One region of the Plantibacter sp. 2H11-2 genome, then DNA from elsewhere that is predicted to be linked to it. Evidence: predicted binding sites of a transcription regulator. Region 1 holds the regulator's gene; the other holds the start of a gene.
What was found. Region 1 encodes LexA, which represses DNA repair genes until DNA is damaged. Its sites were predicted from a motif close to TCGAACANNTGTTCGA; they were not measured.
Positions count from the first base shown of each region.

Region 2: the regulator LexA is predicted to act here: its motif matches at 6,840-6,855, upstream of ACQG07_RS00120 (tyramine oxidase subunit B).

Region 1 is NZ_JBNBBL010000006.1:241,887-257,566, reverse strand. Features, by position in the region: gene ACQG07_RS13870 (SufS family cysteine desulfurase) at 1-321, shown strand, start outside; gene sufU (Fe-S cluster assembly sulfur transfer protein SufU) at 318-755, shown strand; gene ACQG07_RS13860 (histidinol-phosphate transaminase) at 790-1,869, opposite strand; gene ACQG07_RS13855 (amino acid permease) at 1,901-3,361, opposite strand; gene ACQG07_RS13850 (LysM peptidoglycan-binding domain-containing protein) at 3,451-3,843, opposite strand; gene lexA (transcriptional repressor LexA) at 4,115-4,813, shown strand; gene metE (5-methyltetrahydropteroyltriglutamate--homocysteine S-methyltransferase) at 4,898-7,225, opposite strand; gene ACQG07_RS13835 (methylenetetrahydrofolate reductase) at 7,222-8,220, opposite strand; gene ACQG07_RS13830 (hypothetical protein) at 8,457-9,371, shown strand; gene hflX (GTPase HflX) at 9,381-10,985, opposite strand; gene ACQG07_RS13820 (class I SAM-dependent methyltransferase) at 11,027-11,650, shown strand; gene dapF (diaminopimelate epimerase) at 11,656-12,537, opposite strand; gene miaA (tRNA (adenosine(37)-N6)-dimethylallyltransferase MiaA) at 12,547-13,461, opposite strand; gene miaB (tRNA (N6-isopentenyl adenosine(37)-C2)-methylthiotransferase MiaB) at 13,458-15,059, opposite strand; gene ACQG07_RS13800 (regulatory protein RecX) at 15,095-15,680, opposite strand, start outside.
Region 2 is NZ_JBNBBL010000001.1:20,435-36,114, forward strand. Features, by position in the region: gene ACQG07_RS00090 (esterase/lipase family protein) at 1-492, shown strand, start outside; gene ACQG07_RS00095 (DUF4396 domain-containing protein) at 586-1,068, shown strand; gene ACQG07_RS00100 (HAD family hydrolase) at 1,147-1,860, opposite strand; gene ACQG07_RS00105 (allantoate amidohydrolase) at 1,893-3,125, opposite strand; gene ACQG07_RS00110 (FAD-dependent oxidoreductase) at 3,122-4,276, opposite strand; gene ACQG07_RS00115 (ammonium transporter) at 4,273-5,532, opposite strand; gene ACQG07_RS00120 (tyramine oxidase subunit B) at 5,626-6,780, opposite strand; gene ACQG07_RS00125 (LysR family transcriptional regulator) at 6,930-7,835, shown strand; gene ACQG07_RS00130 (GNAT family N-acetyltransferase) at 7,940-8,884, shown strand; gene ACQG07_RS00135 (hypothetical protein) at 8,951-9,649, opposite strand; gene ACQG07_RS00140 (TetR/AcrR family transcriptional regulator) at 9,763-10,305, opposite strand; gene ACQG07_RS00145 (SDR family NAD(P)-dependent oxidoreductase) at 10,443-11,327, shown strand; gene ACQG07_RS00150 (alpha/beta fold hydrolase) at 11,408-12,202, opposite strand; gene ACQG07_RS00155 (hypothetical protein) at 12,290-12,724, shown strand; gene ACQG07_RS00160 (GMC family oxidoreductase) at 12,765-14,312, opposite strand; gene ACQG07_RS00165 (alpha/beta fold hydrolase) at 14,309-15,680, opposite strand, start outside.

The sequences.
Region 1 (15,680 bases):
GCGGCCTACGGACAGCGTCTCGCGGCCGGACTCGCCGCCATCCCCGGCGTCACGCTCATCGGGCCGCCACCCAGGACGCCTCGCGCCGGGCTGGCGAGCTTCGACCTCGCCGGTGTGCACGCCCACGACGTGGGTCAGTTCTTCGACGACCGGGGCATCGCGGTCCGCGTCGGTCACCATTGCGCGCAACCACTCCACCGCCGGTTGGGACTCACCGCGTCCACCCGCGCCAGCAGCTACCTCTACACGACGGAGGCCGAGATCGACGCCTTCCTCCACGCGGCCACCCTGGTCGGTCCGTTCTTCGGGGTGTCCCGATGAGCGGCCTGGAGAGCCTCTACCAGGAGCTCATCCTCGACCACGCCCGCCAGCGCCACGGCTTCGGGCTGCGGGACGCGCCCGCCGCCGAGTCGCACCAGCTCAACCCCACCTGCGGCGACGAGGTCACCCTGCAGCTCCATCCCGGGCCCGACGGTCGTCTCGCACCGATCGCCTGGGAGGGGCACGGCTGCTCGATCTCGCAGGCGTCGAGCTCCTGCCTGAGCGACCTCGCAGCAGGCCTCACACCGGCCGAGCTCCAGGCCCTGGTCGACGAGTTCCGGACGGTCATCCGCTCGCGGGGCACGCTCGAGTTCGACGAAGAACGGTTCGGAGACGCCGCGGCGTTCAGTGGCGTCTCGCGCTACATCGCCCGCGTGAAGTGCGCCATGCTCCCGTGGGTCGCCGCCGAGGAGGCCATCTCCCGCCTGCCGTGAGCAGGCGCCCCACCTCCGCCCGGCTGAGTGCTGGTCAGGCGGGGCTGATCGCCGCGAGGGCCTCGAGGAACGCGGTCGTCTCCGCTTCGGTGCCCGCGGTCACGCGCAGGTGGTTCGGGATACCCACGTCACGGATGAGGATCCCCCGCGCCAAGAGCGACTCGAACGCCGCGTGCGGATCGGCGACGCCGCCGAACAGGACGAAGTTGGATCCGCTCCGCTTCGGGTCGTAGCCGAGACGCCCGAGCTCGACGACGAGGCGATCGCGCTGCGTCCGGATGTCGTCGACCATCGCCAGCATCTCGTCGGCGTGCCGGAGCGCGGCGGTCGCGGCCGCCTGCGTCAGGGCGCTCAGGTGGTACGGGAGCCGGACGAGTCTCAGCGCGTCGACGACCGCGGGGTCGGCCGCAAGATACCCGAGACGGACCCCGGCGAAGGCGAAGGCCTTGCTCATCGTCCTGGAGACGATCAAGCGCGGACGCCCCTCCAACAGCGTGAGCGCGCTCGCCTCGTCGTCGGGAGCGAACTCCGCATACGCTTCGTCGACGATCACCATGCCCCGCGACGCCTCGTACACCGCGGTGACGGTCTCGAGCGACAACGGTGTTCCGGTGGGGTTGTTGGGCGAGCAGAGGAACACGAGGTCGGGATCCGCCTCGGCCATCTGACGCGCGGCGGTCTCGGGCGAGAGCTCGAACTCGGCGTCACGCGTCGCAGGGATCCACCTGGTGCCGACACCGGCGGCCAGGAGCGGATACATCGAGTACGTCGGCGTGAACCCGAGGAGCGATCGCCCGGGACCGCCGAAGGCCTGCAGGATGTGCTGGAGCACCTCGTTCGACCCGTTCCCCGCCCAGATCTGCTCCGGGACCACCCCGTGACCCAGGTATCCCGCCAGCGCCTCCCGGAGTTCCGTGAACTCGCGATCGGGGTACCGGTTCACCGTGAGGACCGCGGAGGCGAGCGAGGCGACGATGTCGTGCGCGACCGCCTCGGGGATCGGGTGCGTGTTCTCGTTCACGTTGAGCGCCACCGGCACCAGGGCCTGGGGAGCGCCGTACGGGCGCTGTCCTCGGAGGTCGTCGCGGATGGGGAGGTCGTCGAGAGCGGTCACTCCACAATGCTAGCCACTCCGACCGGCGCACTCACTCCGCCTGACGCTCCCGACGAAGGACCTCGTGCCGGGGGCTCGCCGGGTTCAACAGCGAGTGGCGTCGCCCGTAGGCGAAGTACACGATGAGACCGACCACGAGCCAGACCCCGAACCGCAGCCAGGTCTCCCAGTGCAACTGCAGGATCAGGAAGCCGGACGCCAGGACGCCGAACGCCGGGACGAACGGCATCAACGGCAACCGGAAGGAGCGGGGCTCGTCCGGCTTCGTGTACCGGAACACGATCACCGACACGCAGACCACGATGAAGGCGGCCAGGATGCCGATGTTCGTGAGGTCGGCGACCTGCTTGATCGGGAACACCCCGGCGAAGACGGCTGCCGCGCCGCCGGCGATCCAGGTCACCCGCTGCGGCACACCTCGCCGATCCGTGCGCGAGAACCACCGCGGAAGGAGACCGTCGCGACTCATCGAGAACCAGACGCGGGTGACGCCCAACAGGAACGTCAGCATCACGGTGAGGATCGACAGGACGGCGAACACGGAGATGATCGTCGCCACCACGGGCAGGCCGACGCTCTGGAACGCCGATGCGAACCCGGCGGTGGGGTCGATGTCGGTGTAGTTCTGCATGCCGGTCAGCACGAGGGTGGCCGCGACGTACAGGAGCATGGCGATGATGAGGGAGAGGATGATCGCCTTCGGCATGTGCTTCTTGCCGTCCTTCGCCTCCTCGGCCGCCGTACTCATCGCGTCGTATCCGAAGACCGCGAAGAAGACCGTCGCGGCACCGGCGAACACCGGCCCGAACCCGCTGGGGAGGAACGGGTCGTAGTTCTCACCGTCGATATAGAAGACACCGAGGCCGATGATGAACAGGATGAGCAGGACCTTGATCCCGACCGCGACGAGCTCGAATCGACCGAAGGCCTTCGTCCCGCGGCTCAGGATGAAGGTCACGAGGAGACAGACGAAGATGGCGGGGAGATTGACGAGGCCGCCCTTCCCCTCGTCGGCGGTCGAGGTCATCCAGGCCGGCATGTGGATCCCGATGCCGGACAGGAAGGCGTCGAAGTAGCCGGAGATCCCGATCGCGACCACCGCGACGATCGCGATGTACTCGAGCAACAGGTCCCAGCCGATGAACCAGCCGATGATCTCGCCGAGCGCCACATACCCGTAGGTGTAGGCGGACCCGGCTCTCGGGATCATGCCGGCGAACTCCGCGTACGACAAGGCTGCGGCCGCGGAGGCGAGACCCGCGATCAGGAACGAGAAGAGGACGGCCGGCCCCACAGCGGGCGAGGTCTCGCTCCCATGAGCGACGAGTCCGGCAAGTGAGAAGATCCCCACCCCGATGATGCCGCCGACCCCGATGGCCGTGAGTTGCCAGAGCCCAAGGCTCTTGAACAGCTTCGAACCGGAGGTCTCATCCTCGATCTCCGCTATCGGCTTCTTCCGGAGCAGCGAGCGGCTCCGATCGTCTGTACTCATGCTTGCCTCCGACGATGCTGCGGGCGTCGTTGCACCGCGCCATCGACGATAGCTGAGAACCAGCGCGGAGTGACCCGCCGATTGTCGGCCTACTCGGCCGCGTAGCGCTGCGGGATCGCCAGGCGCTGCCCGGGCTCGACACCGGCGGTGCTGAGCTGGTTGAGGTTCATGATCTCGGCGATGACGTCGCGCGGGTCGGCGTCGGGCGCGATGGACTCGGCCAGCTGCCAGAGCGACTCGCCCGGGTCGACCGTGATGTACGTGAACGTGGCTCCCGCCGCCGCCGTGTTGGCCGCGGCACCGCCTGCGGAGAGTCCGACGACCGCGACGCCGATGACCAGCGGGATGGCGGCGAGCGTGGTGAAGACGACGCGACCGCGCTTCGTCAGGCGGAGTCGGCGTGTGGACGGTGCGTCTGACGTCGGTACCTGCGCCGTCCGTGCGGGAAGCGCCCGGTGGGACCCGATCAGTGCTGCGCTCATGTCAACCCTCCAAGAGTGTGCTCATCGTGTGATGAGGACTCGTACCCGACACTCGACCAGGAGTGCCGGATACGAACCTGTGTTCCGAATATATCTTCGATTGTTCGAATACTCAACCCTGTCTTCGTACCTGCGACGCGCGGGATCGGCGACACGCTCGAACAGATGTTTGTCTGGAGGAGCTGGTGCGGATACAGTTTCGAGTGTTGGAAGCAGTACACCACCACCCACCGACATCGGTCACCGACAGCCGATCAGGGCAGGAGCGAAGATGGCAGCGAACACGGCGGGCGACGGAGCCCGGGAGCGCCAGATCGGCGGCACCCGGCGACGGAAGAGCCTGAGCGACAAGCAGCTGGCGATCCTCGACGTCATCCAGCGTTCGGTCTCACAGCGCGGATATCCGCCGAGCATGCGCGAGATCGGCGACGCCGTCGGGCTCGCCTCCCTGTCGAGTGTCACGCACCAACTCGGACAGCTCGAACTCAGCGGATACCTCCGACGCGATCCCAACCGTCCCCGCGCCATCGAGGTGCTCATCGACCTGCCGAGCGCCGTCGAGGGCAGCGATCCCGACTCCGCTCCCCCGGTCGGCGACGCCGCCATGGTCCCGCTCGTCGGTCGCATCGCCGCCGGCATCCCGATCACGGCCGAGCAGCAGGTCGAGGAGATCTTCCCCCTGCCCCGCCAGCTGGTCGGCAAGGGCAGTCTGTTCATGCTGAAGGTCGTCGGCGACTCGATGGTCGACGCCGCGATCTGCGACGGCGACTGGGTCGTCATCCGCGAGCAGAAGACCGCCGAGAACGGCGAGATCGTCGCGGCGATGCTCGACGAGGAGGCGACCGTGAAGGTGTTCCGCCAGCGCGACGGTCACACCTGGCTGCTCCCCCGGAACTCGGCCTTCGAACCGATCCTCGGCGACCACGCCGAGGTCCTCGGCAAGGTCGTCGCCGTGCTCCGGACGGTCTGACCGACCGGACCATTCCGCGACACCGACGAGGGCCGGGACGATCCGTGGATCGTCCCGGCCCTCGTCCGTGCAGGCCCCTCGACGTCAGCCGGTCGCACCGACCCGTGCGCGGACCGCACGCGTCGCCTCGACGATGTTGGCGAGGGAGGCGACCGTCTCCTCGTAGCCTCGCGTCTTGAGTCCGCAGTCCGGGTTCACCCAGACCTGGCGCTGCGGGATCCCCTCCAGCGCGATCTCGAGCAACGCGGTCACCTCCGCGACGCTCGGCACCCGAGGCGAGTGGATGTCGTAGACGCCCGGGCCGATGCCGTGGTCGAAACCACTCGCCCGGATGTCGGACACGACCTCCATCCGAGACCGTGCCGCCTCGATGCTCGTCACGTCGGCGTCCAGTCGTCGGATCGCGTCGATCACCACACCGAACTCGGAGTAGCAGAGGTGGGTGTGGATCTGCGTCTCGGCGCGCACGCCCGCGGTCGCCAGCCGGAAGGAGCCCACCGACCAGTCGAGGTACCGCCCCTGGTCGGCCCGCCGGAGCGGGAGCAGTTCGCGGAGTGCGGGTTCGTCGACCTGGATGATGCGGATGCCGGCCCGCTCCAGGTCGGCGATCTCGTCACGCAGGGCGAGGGCGACCTGGTTCGCCGTCTCGGCGAGCGGTTGGTCGTCGCGCACGAACGACCAGGCGAGGATCGTCACCGGGCCCGTGAGCATGCCCTTCACCGGCTTGGTGGTCAACGACTGCGTGTAGGCCGACCACTCGACCGTGATCGGCGCCGGCCGCGAGACGTCACCCCACAGGATCGACGGACGGGTGCATCGCGAACCGTAGGACTGCACCCACCCGTGCTCCGTCACGGCAAACCCGTCGAGGTGCTCGGCGAAGTACTGGACCATGTCGTTGCGCTCGGGCTCACCGTGGACGACGACGTCGATGCCGAGGTCCTCCTGCAGCGCCACGACGCGCCCGATCTCCGCGCGCATCGTCTCGACGTAGGCCTCCTCGTCGAGCGTCCCGGCGACCCGCTGCGCGCGGGCGCGACGGATGTCGCCGGTCTGCGGGAAGGAACCGATCGTCGTCGTCGGGAGGAACGGCAGGCCGAGCGCCTGCTCCTGCGCCGCGGCGCGCTCCTGGTAGTCGCCTCGGGTGAAGTCGGCTGGTGCGAGCGCTGCCGTTCGTGCGCGGATGGCGGCATCGACGACGCCGGGCGCGGCCAGCCGATCGTCGAGCGCGGCCGACGCTGCGGTGAGCTCGGCCGCGATGGACGCACGCCCCCGGGTGAGGCCGCGTGCGAGGACCGCGATCTGATCCACCTTCTGGTCGGCGAAGGCGAGCCAGCTCCGGAGACGGGGGTCGAGCCTCGTCTCCACCGACACGTCGTGCGGGACGTGCAGCAGGGACGTCGAGGTGGACACCGCGAGCTGTGGGAAGCGCTCCACCGCGCGCGCCAGGAGATCGGCCGCGGCCGCCAGGTCGCCACGCCACACGTTGTGGCCGTCGATCACTCCCGCGACGACGGTCTTCGTGGCGAGTCCGGGAGACGACTCCGGCAGGCCGCCTCGGACGAGGTCGACACCGACAGCCTCGACGCCCGAGGCGGCCAGCACCGGGAGGGCGTCGCCCAAGGCGCCGTAGGGAGCCGCGACGAAGATCGCCGGTCGGTCCGACACGGCGGACAGGACGGCCGTCGATCGTTCGAGCGCCGCGAGGACCGTCGACCTCGGCACGTCGAACGTCTCCGACACCAGTGCGGGTTCGTCGAGCTGCACCCAGGGCGCGCCGGCAGCGGCGAGGCGCTGGAGGAGTTCCGCGTAGACGGGCAGCAACGCCTCCAGTCGATCGATCGGGGCGAATCCTACTGAGGCCCCCTCGGCCGCCTTGGACAGCAGCAGGAACGTCACGGGGCCCACGATGACCGGCCGCGTCACGTACCCCTCGGCGAGGCCCTCGCGGAACTGCTCGACCACTCGGTCGTCGGAGAGCGCGAACGGGGTCGACTCGCCGATCTCCGGGACGAGGTAGTGGTAGTTCGAGTCGAACCACTTCGTCATCTCGAGCGGGGCGAGGTCGCCGGCGCCACGAGCGATCGTGAACGCCCCGGCGAGGTCGACCCGGCCGTCGGCCCCGACGAGCGACGAGAAGCGCTCCGGGACGGCGCCGACGGTGAGCGCGGCGTCCAGGACCTGGTCGTAGAACGAGAAGCTCTCGGGGATCGCGGCGTTCGTCGGATCGAGGCCGAGCCCCGCGAGGCGGGCACGCGTGGCGGCGCGCAGCTCGGAGGCCGTCCGCTCGAGCGCTTCGGCGTCGATCCGGCCGGCCCAGAAGGACTCGACGGCGCGCTTCAGCTCCCGGTTCGGCCCGATGCGCGGGTAGCCGAGGATGGTGCCGACGGGGAATGCGGAGGTGGGGATCATCGTGCGTCCTTGCTGGTGAGTGGATCGGGGATGGGATGGCGGACCGGTCGGTCGCCTTGCATGGGGATGCCGGCACGGTGCAACACGTCGAGCACCGTCCGATGCTGGTTGAAGGCGTAGAGGTGGACGCCCGGCGCACCGCCCGCGACGACGTCGCGGATGAGTCGGGCGGAATACTCCGTGCCGATGTCGATCCGTCCCGCTTCGTCCGGCTCGACCTCGAGTGCGATGGCCAGGTCGCTCGGGAGCGCCTCGCCGCTGAGCTCGAGCACCCGACGCAGCCGCGCCGGACTCGTGATGGGCATCACGCCCGGCAGGATGGGCATGGTGACGCCGTGACGTCTCGCACGTTCGGCGAAGGCGAGGTAGTCGTCGGCATGGAAGAAGAGCTGGGTGATGGCGAGCGTCGCCCCCGCCGCCTGCTTGGCCAACAGGGTGTCGAGGTCCTGCGTCGTCGACCGGGAGCGCGGGTGACCGTTGGGGAACGCGGCGACCGCGATCCGAGGCCGACGGCGTCGACCGAGCTGCACCGCGCCCGGGAGTCCGGCCAGCGACCCCTCGGCGTACGGCTCGTGCTCGGCACTGACCCGGCCGATGAGCTGCACGAGTTCTGCGGCACTCCCCAGATCACCGAGGAAGGCGTCCCCCTCGACGGCTCCGGCGGGCGGGTCGCCGCGGAGCGCGAGGAAACTGTGCACCCCGGCATCGAGGAAGTCCTTGATGAGTCGGCTGGCCTGCGCGTGCGTCGAACCGACGCAGGTGAGATGGGCCATCGGATCCACCGAGGTCGACGTCCTGATGCTGCGCAGCACGTCGAGGCTCGCCGTTCGCGAGGAACCACCGGCGCCGAAGGTGACCGAGATGAACTCCGGGCCGGCGGCGGCCAGGTGCTCGACCGTCCGTGCGAGCGCGACGCCGCCGTCGAGCGTCTTCGGCGGGTACAGCTCGAACGAGAAGGGGGTGCGCCTGGGACAGGCGGGCTCCGTCGTGGTCATGAGGTCTCGTCTCGGTGGCAGCGGATCGAGAGCCGGCGACCACGCAGCACGCAGCGGTTCCGCTGGTGTGTCGTGGGCGGGTGCCGGGCTCGGCTGTCGCTCCGAATCCGCCGGTGAGGGCGGGTACGATGCGCACGACGATAGCAACGCCCGACGATCCGCGCGACGGACATCCGCCCGACAGCGTCATCCTGCGACACATTCCCCCGGCGGCGCTCCGGTCCTACGCTGATGCCATGACCATGGGCACCAGGCACCGGGGCGCCGAGCGCCGAGTACCCGGTTCGCGCGTCATCGCGTCCTGCGTGGCGGTGGTGATCGCCCTGTCCGGGTGCACGACCGCCGGTTCGCCCGTGCCCCGGGCGACACGCGCAGCCTCAGCCGAGGACATCGTGGTCGAGTTCCGTCAGAACCGGGACCAGTACGCGAGCGACGCCGCGATCGTCCGGGTCGGTAACGGCGGCGACCACGACATCACGATCGTCGGACTGGAGCTGGCGGGGGCGGCGTTCACCGCGCCGACCGTCCGGGACCGATCCTCGACGGTCCGCGCTGGACAGACCACGGACCTCGCCGTCGAGCTGCCACCGATCGACTGCGACGCACGCGACGGGGACGTGCAGGTCGATCTCCTGCTCCGACTCGACGACGACTCGGTCCTGTCCGCCGCCGACCTCCCCGATCCGACGAACGCGCTGCAGCGGATCCGTGCCTCGACGTGCACGGTGGCGGCCGTGCAGCGCATCGCCGAGGTGGCCGCAGCTCCCGGGATCCGCCTCGAGGGTGCCGGAGCCACGACGGTCGCCGTCCTGACGATCAGTGCCGTGCCGACCGGCGCCGCGGGTCGGCTGCAGCTCGTCGCGCTGCGCTCGACCGTCCTGCTGCGACCGGCGCCGACGGACGGCGGCGGTGACCCACCCCAGGACTGGCCGCTCAGCCTGACCGTCGACGCCGCCGACGGCCCGCAGTCCATCGAACTGCGGATCATGCCGACCCGGTGCGACCCGCACGCCCTGGCGGAGGACAAGGTGGGGACCCTGTTCCCACTCGTCGTGCGGATCGACGACGGCCCGGAGGCCGTCATGACCCTGCCGCTCGACGCCGACACGGCGGAGGCTCTCAAGGATGCCGTCCGCGCGCGCTGCGCGTGAAGGTTCTGCTCAGCCGGCCACGGCGGGTGCCGGGACGACCTCGGCGAACGGCGCGAGGGCGGCGGCGAGCTCGGCACCGACCAGGGCGTGCACGATCGTGCCACGCTCGTCGTAGTCCGTCGACAGCACCTTGCCGCGTTCGTGCAGCAGCGTGACCAGGTCTCCGCGGTCGAAGGGCACGATGACGTGGACCTCGTTGCTCGGCGACGGGATCAGCGTCTCGATGCGCTCCATGAGCTCATCGATCCCGAGACCGGTGCGGGCCGAGACGAAGACGGCGTCCGGGACGAGACCGCGGAGCACGAGCAGCTGGCCGTCGTCCACGAGGTCGGCCTTGTTGAACACGACCAGCTCGGGGATGTGCCGAGCTCCGACCTCACCGATGACATCTCGCACGGTGGCGATCTGGCCGGCCGGGTCGGTGTGCGCGGCGTCGACGACGTGCACGATGACGTCGCTGTCGGCGACCTCCTCGAGCGTCGAGCGGAAGGCCTCGACCAGCTGGTGCGGCAGGTTGCGCACGAAACCGACCGTGTCGGCCAGGGTGTACTCGCGTCCGTCGGAGGTCACGTTGCGGCGGACCGTCGCGTCGAGCGTCGCGAAGAGCGAGTTCTCGACCAGGACGCCGGCCTTCGTGATGCGGTTCAGCAGGCTCGACTTGCCGGCGTTCGTGTACCCCGCGATCGCGACCGACGGCACCGTGTTGCGGCGACGGTTCGCCCGCTTGGCCTCGCGCGCCGGCTTCATCGCCGTGATCGACTTACGCAGTTTCGCCATCCGGGTGTGGATGCGGCGTCGGTCGAGTTCGATCTTCGTCTCACCGGGGCCCCTCGACCCCATGCCGGCCCCGGCACCACCGACCTGACCACCGGCCTGACGGCTCATGGACTCACCCCAGCCGCGGAGGCGGGGCAGGAGGTACTCGAGTTGGGCGAGCTCGACCTGTGCCTTGCCCTCTCGGCTCTTCGCGTGCTGGCTGAAGATGTCGAGGATGACCGCCGTGCGGTCGATCACCTTCACGCCGACCGCGTCCTCGAGCGCGCGACGCTGGCTGGGTGCGAGTTCCGTGTCGGCGATCACCGTGTCGGCGCCGAGCGCCTGGACGATGGACTTCAGTTCCTGGGCCTTGCCTCGACCGAGATAGGTGCTCGGGTCGGGGTGCGGTTTGCGCTGCAGGAGCCCGTCGAGGACGACGGCGCCGGCGGTCTCCGCGAGCGCTGCGAGTTCGCGCAGGGAGTTCTCCGCGTCGTGGAGCGCTCCCTGCGGGTAGACGCCGATGATGACGACGTTCTCGAGCCGGAGCTGCCGGTACTCGACCTCGGTGACGTCCTCGAGTTCGGTCGAGAGCCCGGCGACGCGACGGAGGGCTTGTCGGTCCTCGCGGTCGTACTGCTCGCCGTCGTCGGAGCTGCCGCCCGATGCATCGCCGGTCTGCAACGCCGCGGCACCGCTGCCGAACAAGGTGTACCCGCTCGATCGGGACGCGGCGCTCGTGAGCACGCGCGCGACGACGTCGTCGGGATCGGTGACCGAGGCGTCGTCCACCACCGCCTCGACATCGACATCGGTGTCGTCTGCGTGGTCCTGGGGTGCGTCCATCGGTGGTCTAGGCATCGCGTTAACCCTACTTCCTCCTGGTCCGGTACCGTTCCTGTATGTCGAACGAGCACTACTTCACCGCCGAACCCGCGAGCGAGTTGCAGCTCAAACCGATCACCGCACGCCTCGGCGGCGTCGACCGTTCGCTCGTCTCGGCGGGTGGCGTCTTCAGCCCAGGCCACCTCGATCAGGGCACCCAGGTGCTGCTCGCGAACACCCCTCCTCCCCCGCCGACGGGCGACCTCCTCGACATCGGCTGCGGCTGGGGCCCGATCGCCCTGTCGCTCGGGCTCGCGTCGCCGGACGCGACCGTCTGGGCGGTCGACGTGAACGAACGCGCGCTCGACCTGACCCGGATCAACGCGGAACGCCTCGGGCTCGCCAACATCCGTGCCGTCCTCCCCGACGACGTCCCCGACACGGTCCGCTTCGCGACCATCTGGTCGAACCCGCCGATCCGCGTCGGCAAGGACGAGCTGCACCGCATGCTCATGCACTGGTTGCCGCGGCTCGAGGACGAGGGTGACGCCTGGCTCGTCGTACAGAAGAACCTCGGCTCGGACTCACTGCAGAAGTGGTTGCAGGAGCAGCTGCCGACGTCGTTCCACGTCGGACGTGCGGCCATGGCCAAGGGCTTCCGCGTCCTGCACACCCGGCGCCGGGAGCTCCGTTCGGCCTGACCGGCTCAGGCCAGGGTGATCGTCCCGGAGTAGACGAGCGTCGCAGGTCCGGCCAGCACCACGTGCTCGCCGTCTGCGCCGGGAACCATGCGCACCCCGAGCGCTCCGCCCGGCACCTCGACGCGCCAGTCGTTCGGAGCCGCCGCGCCCGCCCAGTGGCGGAACGCGAGCGCCGCGGCAGCCGTCCCGGTGCCACAGCTCAGGGTCTCGCCGCTCCCGCGCTCGTGGACGCGCATGCGGATCCGTGCCACGCCGTCGGCGATGAGCGGCTCACCCGGGACGACCAGCTCGACGTTTGCACCGTGCGGCGGTACGGGGTCGAGCTGTGGGACGTACTCCAGTTCCGCTCCGTCGAGTTCGGCGGCGTCGGCGACCGCGACGACGATGTGCGGGTTGCCGACGTCGATCCCGATCCCCGGGCGGGCCACGGGCAGCCCCTTCACCCGGACGAGCGTCTCCCGCTCGTCGAGGCTCCAGCGGCCGAGGTCGACGGCGTAGCCGAGCGGGTCGTAGCCGACCATCCGGACGCCGGCGCGGGTGCCGATGGCGAGCTGTTCGCCGGGGGCCAGCTCCACGAGCCCGCTCTCGAGCAGGTAGTGCAGGAACACCCGGATGCCGTTGCCGCACATCTCCGCGACCGATCCGTCGGCGTTGTGGTAATCCATGAACCACTCCGCGGCAGGGTCTTCAGCGAGCACGGCCGCGCCGGCATCGAGGTGCGCGGACCGGACGGCGCGGATGACGCCGTCGGCCCCGATCCCGAAGTGCCGGTCGCAGAGCGCCGCGATCTGGCCCGGATCGAGGGCCTCCTGGCCGTCGGGATCGGAGAAGAGCACGAAGTCGTTGCCCGTGCCGTGGCCCTTCGTGAAGGAGAGTGTCGACGCCATCCGACCAGTCTACGGGCGCACTCGGCGGGCCAGCTCACTCGCCTCGGCGCTGCCGCCCTCCACCCAGGTGATCGCCGGATAGCGCTTGAACCAGCTGACCTGACGGCGCGCGTACCGCCTCGTCAGACGCTGGGTCTCGGCGATCGCCTCCGCTTCGGTGAGCTCCGAGCGCAGTTGCGCCACCGCCTGCGCGTACCCGATCGCACGGACGGCGGTGACGCCCTGCTCGAGGCCGTGGTCGAGCAACTCGGCCGTCTCCGCGACGAGTCCCGCGTCCCACATCATCTCGACGCGCCGGTCGAGGCGCTCGACGAGGACCTCTCGCGGCGTCGAGACCCCGATGACCTCGACCGGCCGCCATGGGACGGGGCGTTCCGGAAGCGCTGCACCGTGGCCGCGCTCGGCCAACTCGTGCACTTCGAGTGCGCGCACGACCCGGCGGGCGTTCGCCGCATCGATGCGGTCGGCAGTCGCGGGATCGGCCAGGCGGAGCCGCTCGATGAGCGCCGGGAGCCCTTCCTCCTCGAGTTCCCGTTCCAGGCGCTCGCGCAGGGCGCGGTCTCTCGGGGGGAACCGGAAGTCGTGGATGACGCTCGAGACGTACAGCCCGGAACCGCCCACGAGGATCGGCGTCACCCCACGCGCGGTGAGCTCGTCGATCACCGCACGAGCCGTCGGCTGGTACCAGGCGACGGACGCCTCCTCCGTGACGTCCAGGACGTCGAAGAGGTGGTGCGGGATCCCGCGCCGCTCCTCCATGGGCAGCTTCGCGGTCCCGATGTCCATGCCGCGATAGAACTGCATGGCATCGGCGTTGACGATCTCGGCTGGACGCCCCGCCTCGCGGAGAGCGGTCGCCAGCTCGAGCGACAGTGCGGACTTCCCCGTCCCGGTCGCTCCGACGACCGCGAGGAAGCCGGTCACCGACGTTCGCCGTCGCTCGGGTCGTAGATGGGCGACGTGGTCACGCCGACGGTCGGCGCCCCGATGCGCAGGCCCGGCAGGCCGAGCGAGACCCGGCCGGGCTCCGACGCACCGGCCGGCGTCGGCACGCCGCAGGAGTCGGCCTGAGCTCGATCCCAGGCGTCTCCGGCACGCGTCCGACGGACCCGCAGGGGCTCGCCACCGGGTGCGTCGGCGATGAGGTGGAAGGACGCGGCCTCGGTGATGGTCACGGTCACGACGTCGCCCGGTCGCGGCACCTCGGAGCCCGCCGGCACCTCGAAGTGGACGAGCCGTGAGTCCTCGGCCCGCCCGCTCAGTCGATGCGTGGCGTCGTTCTTGCGACCCTCGCCGACCGCGACGAGCAACTCGACCTGCCGGCCCACCTGGCGCTGGTTCTCCTCGAGACTGATGCGGTCCTGCAACGCGATGAGGCGCTCGTACCGTTCCTGCACAACGGCCTTCGGGACCTGATCGGGCATGGTGGCCGCCGGAGTCCCGGCGCGGATCGAGTACTGGAAGGTGAAGGCGCTGGCGAACCGTGCGGCCTCGACCACGCGGAGGGTCTCCTGGAAGTCCTCCTCCGTCTCGCCGGGGAACCCGACGATGATGTCGGTGGAGATGGCCGCATGCGGGATCCTGGCACGGACCCGATCGAGGATCCCGAGGAAGCGCTCGGACCGGTAGGAGCGACGCATCGCCTTGAGGATGCGGTCGGAACCCGATTGCAGCGGCATGTGCAGTTGTGGCATCACATTCGGCGTCTCGGCCATCGCATCGATCACGTCGTCGGTGAAGGCGGCCGGGTGCGGGCTCGTGAACCGGACGCGCTCCAAGCCCTCGATCGTGCCGGCCGCCCGCAGGAGCTTGCCGAACGCTTGACGATCCCCGAACTCGACACCGTAGGAGTTCACGTTCTGCCCGAGCAGCGTCACCTCGATGGCGCCGTCCTCGACGAGGGCGCGCAGCTCACCGAGGATCTCGCCCGGGCGACGGTCCTTCTCCTTGCCACGGAGCGACGGCACGATGCAGAAGGTGCACGTGTTGTTGCACCCGACGGAGATCGAGACCCAACCGCTGTAGCTGGAATCGCGTTTGGTCGGGAGGGTGGAGGGGAAGGTGTCGAGCGACTCCAGGATCTCCAGCTGGGCCTCGTCGTTGTGCCGAGCCCGCTCCAGCAGCGACGGCAGTGAGCCCATGTTGTGCGTCCCGAAGACGACGTCCACCCACGGGGCCTTCCGGAGGATGACCTCTTTGTCCTTCTGCGCCAGACAACCGCCGACGGCGATCTGCATGCCGCTGCGCTGCTTCTTGATCGATGCCAGGTGGCCGAGGTTGCCGTACAGCTTGTTGTCGGCGTTCTCGCGGACCGCGCAGGTGTTGATGACCACGATGTCGGCCTGCTCGCCGTCCGCCTTGACGTAACCGGCTGCCTCGAGCGACCCGCTGAGCCGCTCGGAGTCGTGCACGTTCATCTGGCACCCGTAGGTGCGGACCTCATAGCTCCGCTGCCGACCTGACTCGTCGATCGCGGCGGGTGAGGCGCTGATGACCGTGGGCGTCTCGACGATGCTGCTCATACCGGCAGTCTACGCGCGGCCTGAGATGCCTCCGGTCAGCGGAAACTCACGCCGGAACGCTTCGACCCCGACAGGGCACGCGAGCACGCCTCACGGATGATCGCCGAGCCATATCCGCGTCTCGCGAGATAGGCCGACAAACGTCGCTCGGCCGTCGCCTGATCGAGGGAGCGCAGTTGACCAGCACGCTTCTCGGCGACGACCAGCGCTCGTCGGAGCTCGTCGTCGTCGTCGATGGCCTCCAGTGCCTCGGAGACGATCGAGGCGTCGATGCGTCGCGAGGAGAGCTCGCGGCCGATCACCGCACGGGACTGCCCCTTGCGGGTGTGCAGGCTCTCGACGAGCTGCCGGGCGAGTTCGGCGTCGTCGAGATAGCCGCGTCGGCGGAGCTCGGCGAGGACGTGTTCGACTTCGTCGGGTGCGGCGTCGTGGCCGCGGAGGAGTTCCGCGATCTCCCACTCGGAACACCCGCGGCGGGCGAGTCGTCGGACCGCGAGCAGGTCGAGTTCGGCCAGCCGGACCTCCGGATCGACGGGAGCATCGACCTCATCGACTTCGGCGCGGTCGTCTGCGTCGTCGTCCTCCGGCGCCTCGACGACCGAGGTCCAGGCGAGCGTCCGC
Region 2 (15,680 bases), on a different contig from region 1:
TCGATCGGCCGGCTCGTCACCCTCGGCACCCCATGGGAGGGATCGCTCCTCGGCGACGTGCTCACCGGCGAGGTCTCGGTCCACGACGCCCACGGCGACGAGGGGACCGCGACGATCCTCGAGCGGTCGAGCGGCTATGCCGCCGAGAACTCACAGGGCGCTGCCGACGAGGTCTCACGCCGGTTCCTGCGCGAGTGGAACACGACGCAGGCCGGCTTCCTCGATGGCGTCGCCGTCACCGCAGTCGGGGCGGGTCACTTCCACACGGCAGCCGAACCCCGGCAGCTGTGGCCACACGACGGTCTGGTGGCCCTGCGAAGCGCCCGAGCCGACGACGTCCCGGTCGACGTGCTCCCCCGCTTGGTCCGCCACGCCTTCGAAGACGACGTCCACAGCATCTTCTTCGCCGACGCCTTCGACCTCCCGTGGGAGCGCGCTCTCACCTGGGATCCCGAGGTCTTCGCCGTGGTCGACGAGGCGCTCACGTCCTGAGTCGGCGTCGATGCCCGTGTGAGCGGACCAGCACTCCGGAATATACCCCCGAGGGGTATCGTTCGACCTCTTGGACGAACCGGAGGAGTGCTCATGAGCGACCAGACCCACCACCACCACGGCCAAGCAGCCGACAATGCGACCTCCTGGCGGATGGCCGCCACCGCCACCCTCCACTGCCTCACCGGATGTGCCATCGGCGAGGTGCTGGGCATGGTGATCGGCACCGGCCTCGGACTGCACAATCTCGGGACCGTGGTGCTCTCGATCGCCCTGGCCTTCGTCTTCGGCTACGCGCTCACGATGCGCGGCGTGCGCCGCGCGGGACTGTCCTGGCGCGCCGCCCTCGGTGTCGCCCTGGCGGCGGACACGGTATCGATCGCGGTCATGGAGATCATCGACAACACCGCGATGCTCGCCATCCCCGGAGCGATGGAAGCCGGCCTCACCAGCGGCCTCTTCTGGGGCTCCCTGGTCGCCGCTCTCGCCCTGGCCTTCATCGTCACCACACCGGTCAACCGTTGGCTGATCGGCCGCGGCAAGGGGCACGCCGTCGTCCACGGACTCCACCACTGAGGCCATGATGGGCCTCCGACCTCGCGGTCTGCGACTGTCGTTCGGACGGCGCGTTGTCGTCGGCGGGGCCCGCCTGCTTCATCGTCGGCGGAGGTCTCGCAGTGCCTCCGGCGACGGGGTGAGACGGCCGACGATCTCGCCGAGGCTGCTGATGACCGGGTGACGTCGATGCGAAGGCGCGTCCTGGTGACCACCGTCGAATCGCAGGAACCGCACCTGGAGCGCTTCGGCGATCTCCTCGTCATGATTGGTGTCGCCGACCATCAACACGCGCCGGGGATCATGGCCCGAGTCCTCCAACCACGCGGTCACGACATGCTCCTTCGACGCCGCATAGACATCGGTGATGCCGTGGACGTGTGCGAAATGACCGTGCAGCGAGTGGGGAGCCAGCTGACGCTCGAGGGTGACCTCCGGGGTCGCCGAGATGAGGACCTGCTCGACGCCGAGCACGTCGATCGCCGCAAGGGTCGCGCGGGCCTGCGGTTGGAGCGACGCCGATCCCACACCGGCCGCGAACAGCGCGAGGTATTCGTCGGCCGCCTCCAGGAAGTCGGCTGCATCGACACCGAGCCGGGCGTAGAAGGCCCGGATGGGGAAGCCGAACACCGCCCGATACGCCTCCTGGTCGGATATCTCGGCAAGACCGCGCTGCCGGAGAACGGTGTTCATCGCGGCAAGCGCCACCTCGACGTCGTCGAGGAGCGTGCCGTTCCAGTCCCAGCACACCGCGTCGATGGTCGTGGATCCGTTCTCGTGCACGAGCTCGAGTCTCACACGGTCGGCTGACATCGGCCGGATCCGTCGAGGCCGGTGGCTCCTGCTCAGGCGGTGCCGACGCCGACCGCGAGTCCCTCCAGGACATCCGCGAGTGCCACGGCACCGGCCTCGGCGTCGGCGTCCTCGGCGTGCTCCTCCGGCGAATGGGAGACGCCGGTCGGGTTCCGGACGAAGAGCATCGCGGTCGGCACGTGCGACGCGAGCACTCCGGCGTCGTGCCCCGCTCCGGTACCGAGCACGGGCGCCTCCGGCAGCATCCGTTCGAGGCGCCCGCGGAGGAACGGGTCGAAGTCGGTCGTGGCGCTGAACGACTCCTCGGTGATCGCGGCCTCGCATCCCTCCTCCGCTGCGACGAGCGACAAGCGTTCGGTGATCCCTGCCACGATCGCGGCGGTCACGACGTCGTCGGGATGACGGACGTCGATCCAGAAGTCCACGCTCGACGCGATCACGTTCGTGCCTCCCGGCAACGGGAGCACCCGGCCGACGGTCGCCCGAGCGTCCGGCGTGGCCCGTCCGATCGTGCGGATCTCGGTGATCATCCGCGCAGCCGCGACAAGCGGGTCCCGTCGATCCTGCATGAGCGTCGTCCCCGCATGGTTCCCTTCGCCGCGGATCGACACCCGCCACCGTCCATGCCCCAGGATGCTCGAGCCGATCGCGACCGGGCGATCGAGGTCGACCAGTGCCCGCCCCTGCTCGACGTGGAGCTCGACGAACGCGTCGATCGCTCCGAGCCCGGCCGGATCGGGCCCTACACCCTGCGGATCGACACCATTGCGTGCGAGGACCTCGGCGAACGTGTCGCCCTCCACGTCGCGCAGGGCCAGCGCCCGCTCCGGACTGATCGCACCGGTGAGGAGACGCGAGCCGAGGCACGCGACGCCGAAGCGCGAGCCTTCCTCCTCCGGGAAGACGGCGACGACGATCGGCTTGGTCGGCTCGAAGCCTCGCGAGCGCAGGTGGTCGATCGCGATCAGCGCCGATGCGACCCCGAGTGGTCCGTCGTAGGCGCCACCGCCTGGGACCGAGTCGAGATGGCTCCCGGTGACGACCGCACCCGCCGTCGAACGTGACGGCACATGCCACCAGGCGCGGATGACCCCGTTGCCGTCGATGTCCACGTCGAGGCCACGGCGCTCGGCCTGACTGACGAACCACTCCCGCAGCTCGAGTTCGGCGGAGGAGTAGACGGGCCTCGAGTAGCCTCCCCGACGCTGATCCCGACCGATCCCCGCGACCTCGTCCAGGAGGGAGACAATGGTGTCGTGCGTCACCGGACGGCTGCCAGGCTCGGCCGGAACATCGCCGGCACATCGTCTCGGCCCTCGACCAGCGCAAGGGCGTATTCGCCGATGAGCGGGGCGAACTTGGCACCGTGGCCGGAGCAGGGCGCCAGGACCGTGATCCCGTCGACACGGTCGATGACGAAGTCCTCCGTCGGGGTGTTCGTGAACAGGCAGGTCGTCTCGGCATACGGTTCCGGAACGAGGCTCGGGAGGAACTCTCGGACGTAGGCGACGACCCGTCGGCGGTTCGCGTCGTCGACGAGGCCGTCATGATCGGCGGCCGAGGGGATGCGCCTGCCGCCGTTGTACTCGGCGACCTTCTGACCACGCCACTCGGCGTCGCGCCCACCGGGGAGCCCGTAGACCTGCATCCGCTCGGACTTGTGGATGAAGGTGGGCAACACTGAACCGGATCGCGCCGGATCTTCCGCGTCGACGCCGATCCGGTCCCGATACGGGAAGTGGTACGCCTGCTCCTGACTGACCTCGAGGGCCGGGAACGCGTCGAGGAACCCGCCCGGCAGCGCGAGCTCGCCGAGGAGGTCCGGAAGCCAGCCGCCGGCTGCGACGACTACCTGCTCCGCATCGAACGCCCTGCCCCGAGATCCGAGCACCCGGTACCCGGTGGCAGTCCGCTCGACCCGCTCGACCGGCTGATCGTTCAGGACCGTGGCCCCGGCGCGGACGGCGGATTCGAGCATCGCCATCACCGCCTGCTCCGCGTCGATCACGCCGGCTCCCGGGTGCCACAGAGTGGGCGTGTCGAAGCCGATGTCCCAGCGGGCTCTGGCTTCGTCCCGGGAAAGCAGCTCGTGATCGATGCCGTGCTCGGCCAGCACCGACGCGAGGTGCTCCGGGCGACGGGTCGCACCGAAATCGAGCGCACCCGTCTGCGTGATCAGTGGACGCCCATGCTCCAGGCCGAGCTCGTCCCACCCAGACGCCGCCGCGAGGACGAGACGGGTGTAGGACGCCTCCGGGTAGGCATAGCGGAAGATCCGGGCCGATCCGTGGGACGATCCCCACTCGTTGGCCGGGCGACTCCGCTCGAGGACGGTGACGTCGTGCCCGGCCTGGGCCAGGCGCCAGGCCGCCGCAGCACCGGCGAGCCCGGCTCCGATGACGATGACGCTCGTCATGCGCGTGCTTCCTGGTCTTCGTCCTCATAGGCGCGCTCGGCGTGGGCGTGCTCGTCGATGCCGGCGACCTCGTGCTCCTCGGGGATCCGCAGACCGATGGTGATCTGGATCACCTTCGCGATCACCCAGGTGACGATGAACGAGTAGGCGAGGACCGCGACGGTCGCGATCGTCTGCACGCCGAGGAGTTCGAATCCGCCGCCGTAGAGCAGACCGGAGCGTCCGTTCGGAGCCGCATCCGTCGCGAACACCCCGATGAGGAGCGTCCCGATGATGCCTCCGACGAGGTGGACCCCGACGACGTCGAGGGAGTCGTCGAACCCGAGCCGGAACTTCCACTCGATGGCGAGGCAGCAGACGACGCCCGCGATGGCCCCGATGATGATCGCACCGATGGGCGAGACGGCGCCGCAGGCGGGGGTGATCGCCACGAGGGCGGCGATGATCCCCGATGCACTGCCGAGGCTCGTGACCGCTCCGTGTCGGAGTCGATCGACGATGGACCAGCCGATGAGGCCGGCACAGGCGGCGACGGTGGTGTTGAGGAACACGACGCTCGCCGCATTGCCGGCTGCCAGCGCCGAGCCGGCGTTGAAGCCGTACCAACCGATCCAGAGCAACCCGGCGCCGACGAGGACGAGCGGGCGGTTGTGCGGGCGGAGCTTGCCGCCCCAGTCCTTGCTCTTGCCGAGCACCAGGGCCAGTGCGAGCGCCGCGACGCCGGCGTTCATGTGCACGGCCGTCCCGCCCGCGAAGTCGACGGCACCGAGGGTGTTCGCAATCCATCCACCGGTCGCCGTGTCGTTCGAGAAGGCGAACACCCAGTGTGCGATCGGGAAGTACACGAACGTCGCCCAGAGCCCGGCGAACAACAACCACGCGCCGTACTTCATGCGACCGGCGGCGGCACCCGCGACGAGTGCCGTCGTCACCCCCGCGAACAGCAGTTGGAACGCCGCGAAGAGTGCGAGCGGGATGCCGGCATCGGGGTCGTCGACGAGTGCCTGGTCGAGCCCCGCGAACTCGAACGGGTTCCCGATGAGTCCGAGCCCGCCGACGGAGTCGCCGAAGACGAGCGAGTACCCGAAGGCCACCCAGAGCAGCGCGACGAGGCTGGCCCCGCCGAAGCACATGATCATCATGTTGAGGATGCGGCGGGACGAGACCATCCCGCCGTAGAACAGAGCCAGGGCCGGGATCATGAGGGCGACGAGCGCCGAGCTCGTCAGGATCCAGGCGACGTTTCCAGCGTCCACAAATCACTCCATCGTTCGAGGTGCACAGCGGCCGGGCGGCCACAGCGTCGGGTTCGGGTGGAACAGGTGTCGGTGCTCGGTGCCGGACGGCGGTCAGGCCAGGTCGGGGGCTTCCCAGAGGTTGAGCTTCGTGCCGATCCTCTGCTCGACGGCGTTCTCGTAGATCGTCTTCGCCCACGCGACGTCCTCGACGCCCATCCCACCGACGCTGAAGAGCACCGGCTGCTCGGGGAACTCTCGCCCGACGGCGTTCCCGTCGAAGACGTCTCCGATGTTGACCACGCGGGACTCGTCGAGTTCGCCGGTCCCGATGAGGTCCTGCCAGTAGAGGCCGATCATGCCGAACGCGGTCTCGTGCGACGGTGCCGGGTACTCCTCGGCCCACGCCTCGTAGATCTTCTTCGCGTCCGCGATGAGGCGCGCCTTGCCGGAGAGGGTGTACTCCTTGTCCATACGCAGGTTGGCGGGCAGGCTCAGGAAGGCGCCCGGCTTGATCCAGTCGCCGTCGATGAACGGGTAGTTCTCCGAGCCGACCAGGCCGGTGACGGCTTCGGAGACGATGTCCGAGTCGCGCACAGCGGCCTCGACCGTCTCGGCGATCTCGATCGTCGTGAACTGCGGGTAGTGCTCGCGGACGTAGTCGGCGAACGCCTCGGAGGTCGACCGTCGGCGCCCGTGGATGCGGATGGTGTCGAGCGAGGGGCGGGCTGTGGTCATGGCGTGCAGGGCGCTCTTGTTCATGGCGCCGGGCCCGATGATGCCGAGTGACTTCGCGTCCACCGGTGCCAGGAGCTTCGCGGCGGCTCCCGGCACGGCAGCAGTGCGGTAGGCGCTCTCGAGGTTGCCGGACATGATCGCGTAGGGCGCGCCGGTGTCCTTGTCGTTGAGCACGATGAGGTGGATGGAGCGCGGGAGGCCCCGCTCGCGGTTGTCGACGTTCGACCCGTACCACTTGACGCCGGCGGTGTCGAAGCGTCCGCCGAGGTAGGCGGGCATCGCCATGAACCGACGGTCGGCGGCGTCCAGCGGCATGCCGGGGAACGGTGAGGTGGCAGGGAACCCGATCGGTGCTCCGTGCGAGTTGGCGGTCGGGCCGGCCATCCGGTAGTCACCCTTCGCGACGAGCACCAACACCTCCTCCATGACCTCCATGCAGTGGGCCATGTCCTTCATGCCGGCGGCGATGACCTCCGGTTCGCTCAGATAGAGCATGTCGATCCGGGTGTTCGGGGAAGCGTCTGCGGTCACGGGTGGTCCTCCAGGTCGGGGTGTGTGGTCCTCAGCGAACACGGTCGCGATCCCCCTGGTCAAATACCGATTCGAACCTCGATTGAGAGCGTTCCGCTCGCAATCTGGACGAAACAGCGCGGTAATACGAGGGTCGTATCGTCGATGGGATGGAGCTCCGCCAGCTGCGCTACTTCCTCGCCGTCGCCGAGGAGCTCCATTTCGGTCGCGCCGCCCGACGGCTGCACATGTCGCAGCCACCGCTGAGCGTCCAGGTCGCACGACTCGAGCAGGAGGTCGGCACCGCGTTGTTCGACCGGTCGACGAGGCGGGTGGCGCTGACCCCAGCTGGACGTCACCTCCAGGCGCGGGCGAGACACATCCTCGAGGAGCTCGACACGGTCCGGGGTGAGATGCGCGACTTCGTCGACGGTCTCGCCGGGGAGGTCACCGCGGGGTTCGTGAGTTCGGCCAACTACACGGTCCTCCCCGGTGTCGTGCAGCTGTTCCGGGCGAGCCGCCCCAGGGTGACGCTACGCCTGGTGCCGTTGACCTCAGGAGAACAGTTCGACCGGCTCCGCGACGGCACGCTCGACGTCGGGATCGTCCGTGACGAGGTCCCGCAGACGCCATCCGACAGCTCTCCAGCGCTCACCACCGAGGTCGTCTTCGAGGAGCGTCTCGTGGCGTGCCTCCCGGTGGGTCATGCGCTGGCGGGCCGACCCGAGGTCACCGCGGAGGAGCTCATGGACGTCCCGATGATCTCCTACCCGCGGGCGCTCATGCCAGGATTCGTGGACCGCGTCGCGGAGGTCCTCGGCACGTCGAGTCGGACGCAGGTGGTCGAGGAGGTCGTCCATCAGGAGACCGCACTCGGGTTCGTCGCGGCCGGCGTGGGCATGACGATCCTGCCCGAGTCGGTGCGGCAGCTGGTGCCCCCGTCGATCGTCGTCGTGCCGCTCGCCGGGTCGCCGACGACACGCCTGCTGGCCGCTCGTCAGGAACGGGCGGACGAAAGCCCGGTCCACGACGCGTTCATCGCGTGTCTCCGTGATGCGGCCGCGCAGCTCGGGTGAACGCCCACTCGAACACCGCGCGTCCGCCTCCCGTCTCGGCGGCGTAGCCCAGGTGTTTCTGCCCGGCCTGGACAAACGAGTCGCGTCTGTCCAAGCTGGGACCGATGACCGACACCCGCGACGACTTCACCATCCGCCGAGCCACCCCGGACGACGTCCCCCTCCTCCAGGAGTGGAGCTGCGACGAACCGGTCGCCTGGGTCGATCCGGAGCGGCTGACCGCCGAACTCGCGAGTGGGAACTATCGGCCGGAATGGTCGTGGATCGCCGAGCAGGACGGTCGCCCGGTGGCACGAGCCCTCTGGTGGGGCCAGGCGGACGCGAACCGGCCCGCCACACTCGACTGCCTCACCACCACGGTCGAAGTCGCGGAGCCCGAACGTGTCGGCGCTGCGCTCATCCGCGCTGGACTGGACGCCTTCCGCGCAGGTCCCGCACTGGAGTTCAACGTCGATGTCTCCCCTGCCTGGGCTGATGACGCCGCCAGCGTTGAAGCGGTGCGATGGCGCCAGGAGGCGGCACGCGCGGCTGGGTTCTCACGCACGACCGAGCGGGTCAGTTTCGCGAGGTCCAGCTCCGATCCCGTGCCGGCACGATCGCAGCGCCTCCGTTTCGTCGCCGCCCCGGACGACGCGTTCCACGAGCTCTTCGCCCTGGTCGCGACCGGCACCCTCGATGCGCACACGCAGGACATGGTCGCGCGCGAAGGGCTCGATGCGCTCGCGGACGACGACCTGGCGTTCTACCGTTCGCTCCCCGGCGAACGGGACGCCTGGCGGGTCGCAGAGCTGCTCGACGGGACGATCGTGGGATTCATCATCCCGACGAGGACGGCGTACGACGCGAGCATCAGCTATCTGGGCGTGTTGCCCGAGCACCGCGGACACGGTTACGTGCACGACCTCCTGGCGGAGATGGTCCACGTGCACCACGGGTCGGGGCAGGGCCGGATCGTCGGCACCACGGATGCCGCGAACACTCCGATGCGTGGCGCGTTCGAACGAGCCGGTTTCTCGGTCACGCGCGTTCGGATCGTGCACGAGCAGTAGGTTCGCCCCGGGCTCGGTTCCGACCGTCTCAGTTGAGCACCGCGACACGGTCGGCCGCCGCGCTCGTCAGACCCGCGACGACCGCAGCACGCGGACGACCCCGGAGTAGACCGCGAGCCAGATGATCAGCTGCAAGACCGCAGCGACGAGGAGCGGCAGCACGAACGACCCGCTTTCGGCGGAGGACAGCCAGAAAGCTTCACCGACCGTGCCGGCGATCCCGACCGCCGAGACCGTCAGGAAGAGCGCGCGCGACGCCACCGCTTCCCGACGGTCGACGGTGTCCGTCGCTCCGGTCCGACCCTTCAGCGGGTCGGTGGTCTGCGGTGTCACGTCGGTCGACACGGAGATGGCGCGGATGATGCGGTTCTCGGAGACCTGCAGCCGGAGCAGGATGACGACGCTCGTCAACGCGACCGCGAACCCGATGAGGACCACGAAGCCGAAGAGCGCCCCGCTCTCCCCCACCCAGAACGGACCGAGGACGGTCACGGTCGCGACGGAGAGGGTGGCGGCCACGACGAGTGCCACGGACGAGACGAGCCCGAGCGCCAGGCGGCCCGGGCGACGGTACTCCAGGAGCAGGACCTCCAGAGCGACGTCGCCGACCTCAGGCTGTCGCTGTCCAAGCTCGGTGGCACTGATCCACGCTCTCGCCTCAGGTCGGAGCAGGAAGGCGTTCCAGGCTGCCTCCGTGGATGACGCGGCCCGCGGCCTCGATGGCGCTCGCCGCAGGGCCGGCTGGCGGGTTCGCTCGGGGTGCATGTGCCGACCTTACGCCGACCGCGTGCCGGGGGAAGGCGACAGGGCCACCCAGAACCGTCCGCACGGCGCGGCCGAGTTCGCCGAAGTCGGGTCCATCGAAGCTGAGCCGGTGATCACGGTCGAGGCTTCAGCCCGTCGAGCATCACCTGCAGGAGGAGGGGCAGGTCTTCGGGAGTACCGAGCCGCACCGCGTGCTCGATTCCGCACACGAGGTGCGACAGGCGATCGACCGTGAGATCGGCGCGGACGGCACCCGCGGCGCGGGCCGCCTCGAGGACGGTCGTGAAGGATTCGAAGATCTCGCGTTTGACGTTCCGCACGGAGTCGGCCTCGTCCTCCGGCGAGAGGAGCACCGTCTGCAGACCGCCGTCCTCGAGCTGCAGCCTGAGTGCCGAACCGAGGTAGAGCGCCAGCCCATCGCCCGGATCCGGCTCGGCTGCGGCACGCCGAGAGGTATCGAGCATCGCGTCGAGCGCGTCGGCTGACAGCGCTTCGATGAGTGCGTGGACCGTCGGGAAGTGCCGGTAGACGGTTCCGACCCCGACCCCGGCCTCGCGGGCGACGTCGTTGAGTCGAAGCGTCGCGCGGTCGTGGGTCCGGGCGACATCGAGGATGATCGCCCGGCTACGAGCTGCGTCGGAACGGAGAGTGGCCATAGGACCACTTTACGCCAAACGGATGGCCTATCCGCTTGTGCTATGGTCCAAACGGATAGATCATCCGCTTAAGAAGTGAGGAAAATATGACCTGGGACCCCACCCGCTTGCCAGACCAGACCGGACGAACCATCGTCGTGACCGGTTCCACCGCCGGAATCGGGTACTTCGCCGCAGAGCAGCTCGCTGCCGCTGGCGCGGACGTCGTGCTCGCCTCCCGATCGCATGACAAGCTGCGGCGGGCCGCCACCTCCATTCGAAGCCGAGTCCCGCAGGCCCGGGTCCGCCACGTGCCACTCGAGCTCGGCTCGCTCACCGCCGTCGACGAGGCAGCTGCCGAACTCGCCCTGCTTCCCCGTCTCGACGCCGTCCTGCTCAACGGCGGTGCGATGAGCATGAACCGACGCGAGCTGACTGCGGATGGATTGCCCCTCCTGCTCGGCACCCATGTGGCCGCCAATGCCCGACTGCTGGCCAGGTTGCTCCCGACATTGGTCGCCACGGCCGTGGATCATGGCACGGTGGCTCGAGTCGTCCACACCTCGACCGGATTCGTCCAACTGCTGCGTGTCGGCGTTGACGACCTCCGCCAGGTGCCCGCGATCGGGGTCGTGGCCTACACCAAAGCCAAGACCGCGACGGAGGTGTTCGCCTTCGAGCTCGACCGCAGGCTCCGAGCGGCCGGACTGCCCGCCGCATCGGTCGTGACCCGGCCCGGTGTCGGCGTCGACGCGAAGACCCCGGAGCGACCTGGAGTCCGCGACGACACGACTCCATATCAGCGGAATCCCTACACGCCTTGGGCACAGGGCAAGGACACCGCCGCCTGGTCCGCGGTCAGGGCGCTCACGGATCCCGAAGTCCGGGGCGGCGAGTACTTCTCGCCGGTCGGCCGACTTCGGGGCGCTCCCGTCGCCATCGCTCCACCGGCCAGGACTGCCACGCCGGCGAGCGACGCGGCGTCGTCCCTCTGGCGGCAGGTCGAGGACCTCGCTGGCGTGCCCATCGACGTCGGCGCCTGACGCGAGGCAAGCCCGGTGCCCGCCTCGTCGAGCCGGCACGTCCGGTGGGATGGGCCCGGCCTGATGCGGTGCGTGTCATCTCATTGGGCATCGACAAACGTACGGAGCACCTCGACCCACTGCTCATGCGCGTCAAGGTGCGCATCATGCGATGCGCCACTGAGATCGACGCGACGGGCGCGCCTGCCCCTGCCGACGAAAACCGCCTTCTGATCCTCGGTGAACATTCCTGCGTCTGCGTAGACCACGAGGGTCGGCACGGCGATGCTGTCCCACTCGCGCCAGCGAGGCTCGCCGACCGCCTCGATCGTCGTCTGCATCACGTCCGCATCGAAACGTGGGATCAGTCCATCGGCTGTCTCCTCCAGATCCTCGACCCAGGCACGTTCGAGCGGCCCGTCACCAAGCTCGACCGCCGCTTCCGATCGACTTGCGAAGGGGACGTTCCACGACCGGAAGAAGTCGCCGAGAGCTCGGTGATCATCCGCCGTGCCACTGCCCTGGTTCCCTTCGAGCATGACCAGCGCGCGAACGAGATCTGGCCTACCGGCAGCCAGGAGCATCGCGGTGTGCGCACCCATCGACTGCCCGATGACGATCACCGGTTCTGATGTCTCGGCTTCGATCACCCGTGCGACATCCGAGACGTACGCCGCCCGAGAGGTGTCCGTCGGCCGCCTCGTACTCTCCCCGTGGCCGCGCTGGTCGATGAGGACGACCGATCGTCCGGCGAGCGCTCGAGCCGTTGGAAGGAACTCCCGACTGCTTCCGGCGAGTCCGTGGAGGATGACCGCCGCCGGCTCGGAACCCTCGAACACGGTGTACGAGATCGTGACCCCGTCGTCGACGATCAGCTGCTTCCGTGTCGAGACCATCAGTCCAGCCTAGGAGGCGTTCGTGCGCAGCCAGGCCGGGAGCGGCCACCGCTAGCCTTACGTCATGCAACGCAGGGGTGTGGGCGCATGACGATCGACGATCTTCTCGCGGAATCAGACGACGGATGGTCTCGTAAACCACGGACCGTGCGTCAGGTGCTGGGAACGCTCGGGGTAGCCATCGGCTGTATGGCCGGCTTCGTCGTCCTCGTCGTCGCGCTACTGGGGTCGTTTCAAGGCAGCTACAGCTCGTTCCTCGAGGGTGACGTGTCCGTCTGCGGCTACGCAGGCGTGGATTCGGTCTGCCAGCAGGAGCTGCGGGAGCAGGTGCGCACCACGATGCACATTCCGCTCGCCGAGGACGTCCGCGTCGAGAAGCTGCGTCGCTACGGGTTCCCCGATCCGATCTATCAGGCCCGGTTGTCGTTCCCGAGCGCCGCCGATGCGAGGGCTGCCGGTTACACCGTGCTGGAGGTGAGACCGAGCGGCTCAGCCATCGTCGTCGTGAAGGCGAACGGCTGACTCCTGACCCATCCTTGCTCGACGGCCGGCGGCGCCGCCGTCACCAGGCCGCGAGCATCCGGTCGGCCGTGCGCAGCGACAACGCCATCTGCGCGAGGCCCGGGTTCGCGGAGAGCGCGCTCGGGAACGTGGAGTTGTCGCAGATCCACAGGTTGTCGATGTCGTGCGATCGACCCTCTCCGTCGACCACGCCGTCACTCGGATCGTCGCTCATCCGGCACGTACCGAGCGTGTGTGCCGTGCGCGCCAGCACCCTGGTGCTCCGCGCACCGGCCGCCGTGAGGATGTCCGTCATCGTGCGGATGGCGTGGCGGTCGATGGCCCGCTCGTTGTCGCCGGGCGAGAACGAGATGGTCGCACGCGGCAGACCCCACTCGTCCTCCTCCGACGAGAGTTCGAGCCGATTGCCGTCGGCGGGCAGACACTCGGCGTTCATCCCGATGCCGGCGTTGTACCGTGCCGCGTCGAGCTCGTCGACGAGCTCAGTGCCCCAGAGACCGCCGCCGCGCACGAGGATGGTCGCATAGTTGAACGGCATGACGCCGAGGCTCTGGAGCAGATACCCTCCGGCGAAGTCAGCACCGTCAGGGCGGACGAAGTCCTCGGTGATGAGCGCAGACGGGTAGCCGCGGTAGCCGCGGATCTGCTCGTCGAACCGCCCCCACACCTGCACCGCACCATGGGCGAGGAAGTTCCGGCCGACCTGACCGCTGGCGTTCGCGAGGTCGTTGTGCAGCAGGAGCCGAGGGGTCTCCACCCCGCCGCCGGCCAACACGAGCACCTCGCAGCGCTGCCGCTTATCGACGCCGTCCTGGCGATAGACGACGCCGGTCACCCGACCGCGGGCATCCCGCTCGATGGTGTGCACGACGGCGTCCGGACGGATCTCCGCTCCCGCCGCGATCGCCGCCGGCAGGTAGGTGATGGCCGTCGTCGCCTTCGCACCGTGGCGCTCGCCCTGGTGGATGGAGCCGACGTTCGTCGTGGCTCGTCGGAGGCCGTGGTGCGGCTGATCGCGGTCGCGCGTGATGATCGCGGCGGGTGCGTCGGTCGCCCGGATGCCGAGCGACTCTGCGCCCTTCGCCATGAGGTCAGCCGGGGCGTTCCGCTTCGGCGGCGCGTACAGGTAGGTGCGCGACGGGTCCCACGGATACGGCGTCGGCCCGGAGACACCGATGGTCGCCTCGACCTCCTCGACGTAGCGGGTGAACTCCGCATGGTCGACGGGCCAGTCGCGCCCAAGACCGGTCTCGCTGCGCAGACGCAGGTCACGGGCGTCCGGACGGGGCGTGAACGCACCCCAGTGGACGGTGCCACCGCCGACGCCGAACCCGCTGTTGTTCGGGCCGAACGCCGTCGGAGCGTCCCCACCGCTGAACCGGCTGGACATCCAGTTGATCGTCGTCGCGTCGATCTCGTCCGGCGTGGACTCCGCGGGGTCGTGATTCGGCCCGGCCTCGAGCGCGACGACGCGCAGCCCCGCCTCAGCGAGTCGCGCGAGCAGTGGTGCGCCACCCGCACCGGTACCGACCACCACGACGTCGACGCTGTCGTCGAGGTCGTAGGTCTTCATCGCGTCCAGGTTCACGCTGCGTCCTCCTGCTGCTGTGCGGGCGTGGGGGCGGGTGCGGCACCGAGGTCGGAGGGCTCCCAATCGTCTCTGGTGTCGGCACCCAATTCGCGGTAGCCGGCGAAGTCGACGTCCTCAGCGCCGGTCGCGAACCCGTCGTAGCCGACGCGGGCCAACGACGCGGGGTGGATGAGCCACTCCCGCGTGACGTCCACACGCAGGTCCTCGAACCAGCGCCGCAGATCGTCCGCGTCGATGGCGCCCCCTGGAACGCCCTGGCCGTCGATCACGGCACCGATCAACGCATCCTGACCGTCGGTCGAATCCGGCCAGGCGACTCGGAGGTCGTCCAGCCCAGCGCGGTACGCCTCGTCGTCCGTGAGCCCTCCGACCGGCCGCCATCCGTCGCCACCACCTGCTGCGAGGTCGGCGTCGACCCGCGCGGCGACGTCGATCCGCCCACCCGCCGGCTGCGGAACCAAGCGATCGGCGACGGCGCGGAGCAGGTCCAGCTGTTCCATGCTCAGCGCGCGGGGCCGATACCGGGGGTTGTCCGGCAAGGCGCGTCGTGCCAGCGCACTCCGCACCCGCGGCGTGGTCCGCGGGGACGCGATGACGAGCCCCCACTCCGCGGGCACGATCGCACTGTGTGCAACGATCTCGTCCCACAGCTCGGAGATCGCGCGCGCCACCTCGACCGGACGTTCGGAGGAGAGCAGATGTCCGGCTCCAGCGAGCGACACGAATCGGGCCCGGGGGTAGATGTCCGAGAGCAGCTCCGGCTGCACTGCGGCTCCGAGTGCATCGTCCTGGTCCCCGGCGAGCACGGTGCACGGGAGGTCGAGGGTGCCGACGGAGGACGCGATATCCTCCACGCTGCCCTGCTCGAGCCAGCGGTGCCACGCGACGGGCGACATGGCCTGCACGGACGCCACGGCGGCGGCCTGCAGCTCGGCCGGCAGGGGCGCACCCACGTTGTCGTCCACGAAGGTCTGCGCGTCCGCCTCGGCGATTGACCCGTCCTCGACCCAGCTGAGCATCTGGTGGCGCTTGGCGTCCGGCATCGGCTCAGGCGTGGGCGGTGACGGCGCGAGAAGCACGACACCGAGGAGGCCGAAGACGGGGACGTCGCCGTCGCGGACCCGGGCGGCGATCCCGGCGGCGACCTTGCCGCCCATGCTGTGGGCGCACAGCAGCCAGGGTCCGCCGTCGGCCTGCTCCGCGATCACGGCGAGGGCAGCGTCGACCTGCGACTCGACCGAGCCGTCCGGCGCGTCGGCCGTGTCGCCCTGGCCGGGCAGCTCGACGGCGATCACCCGGAACCGAGCGTCGAGCTCGCGAGCCACCGGCGCGACCGCGGCGGCGTCGAGGCCCAGCCCGGGGAGG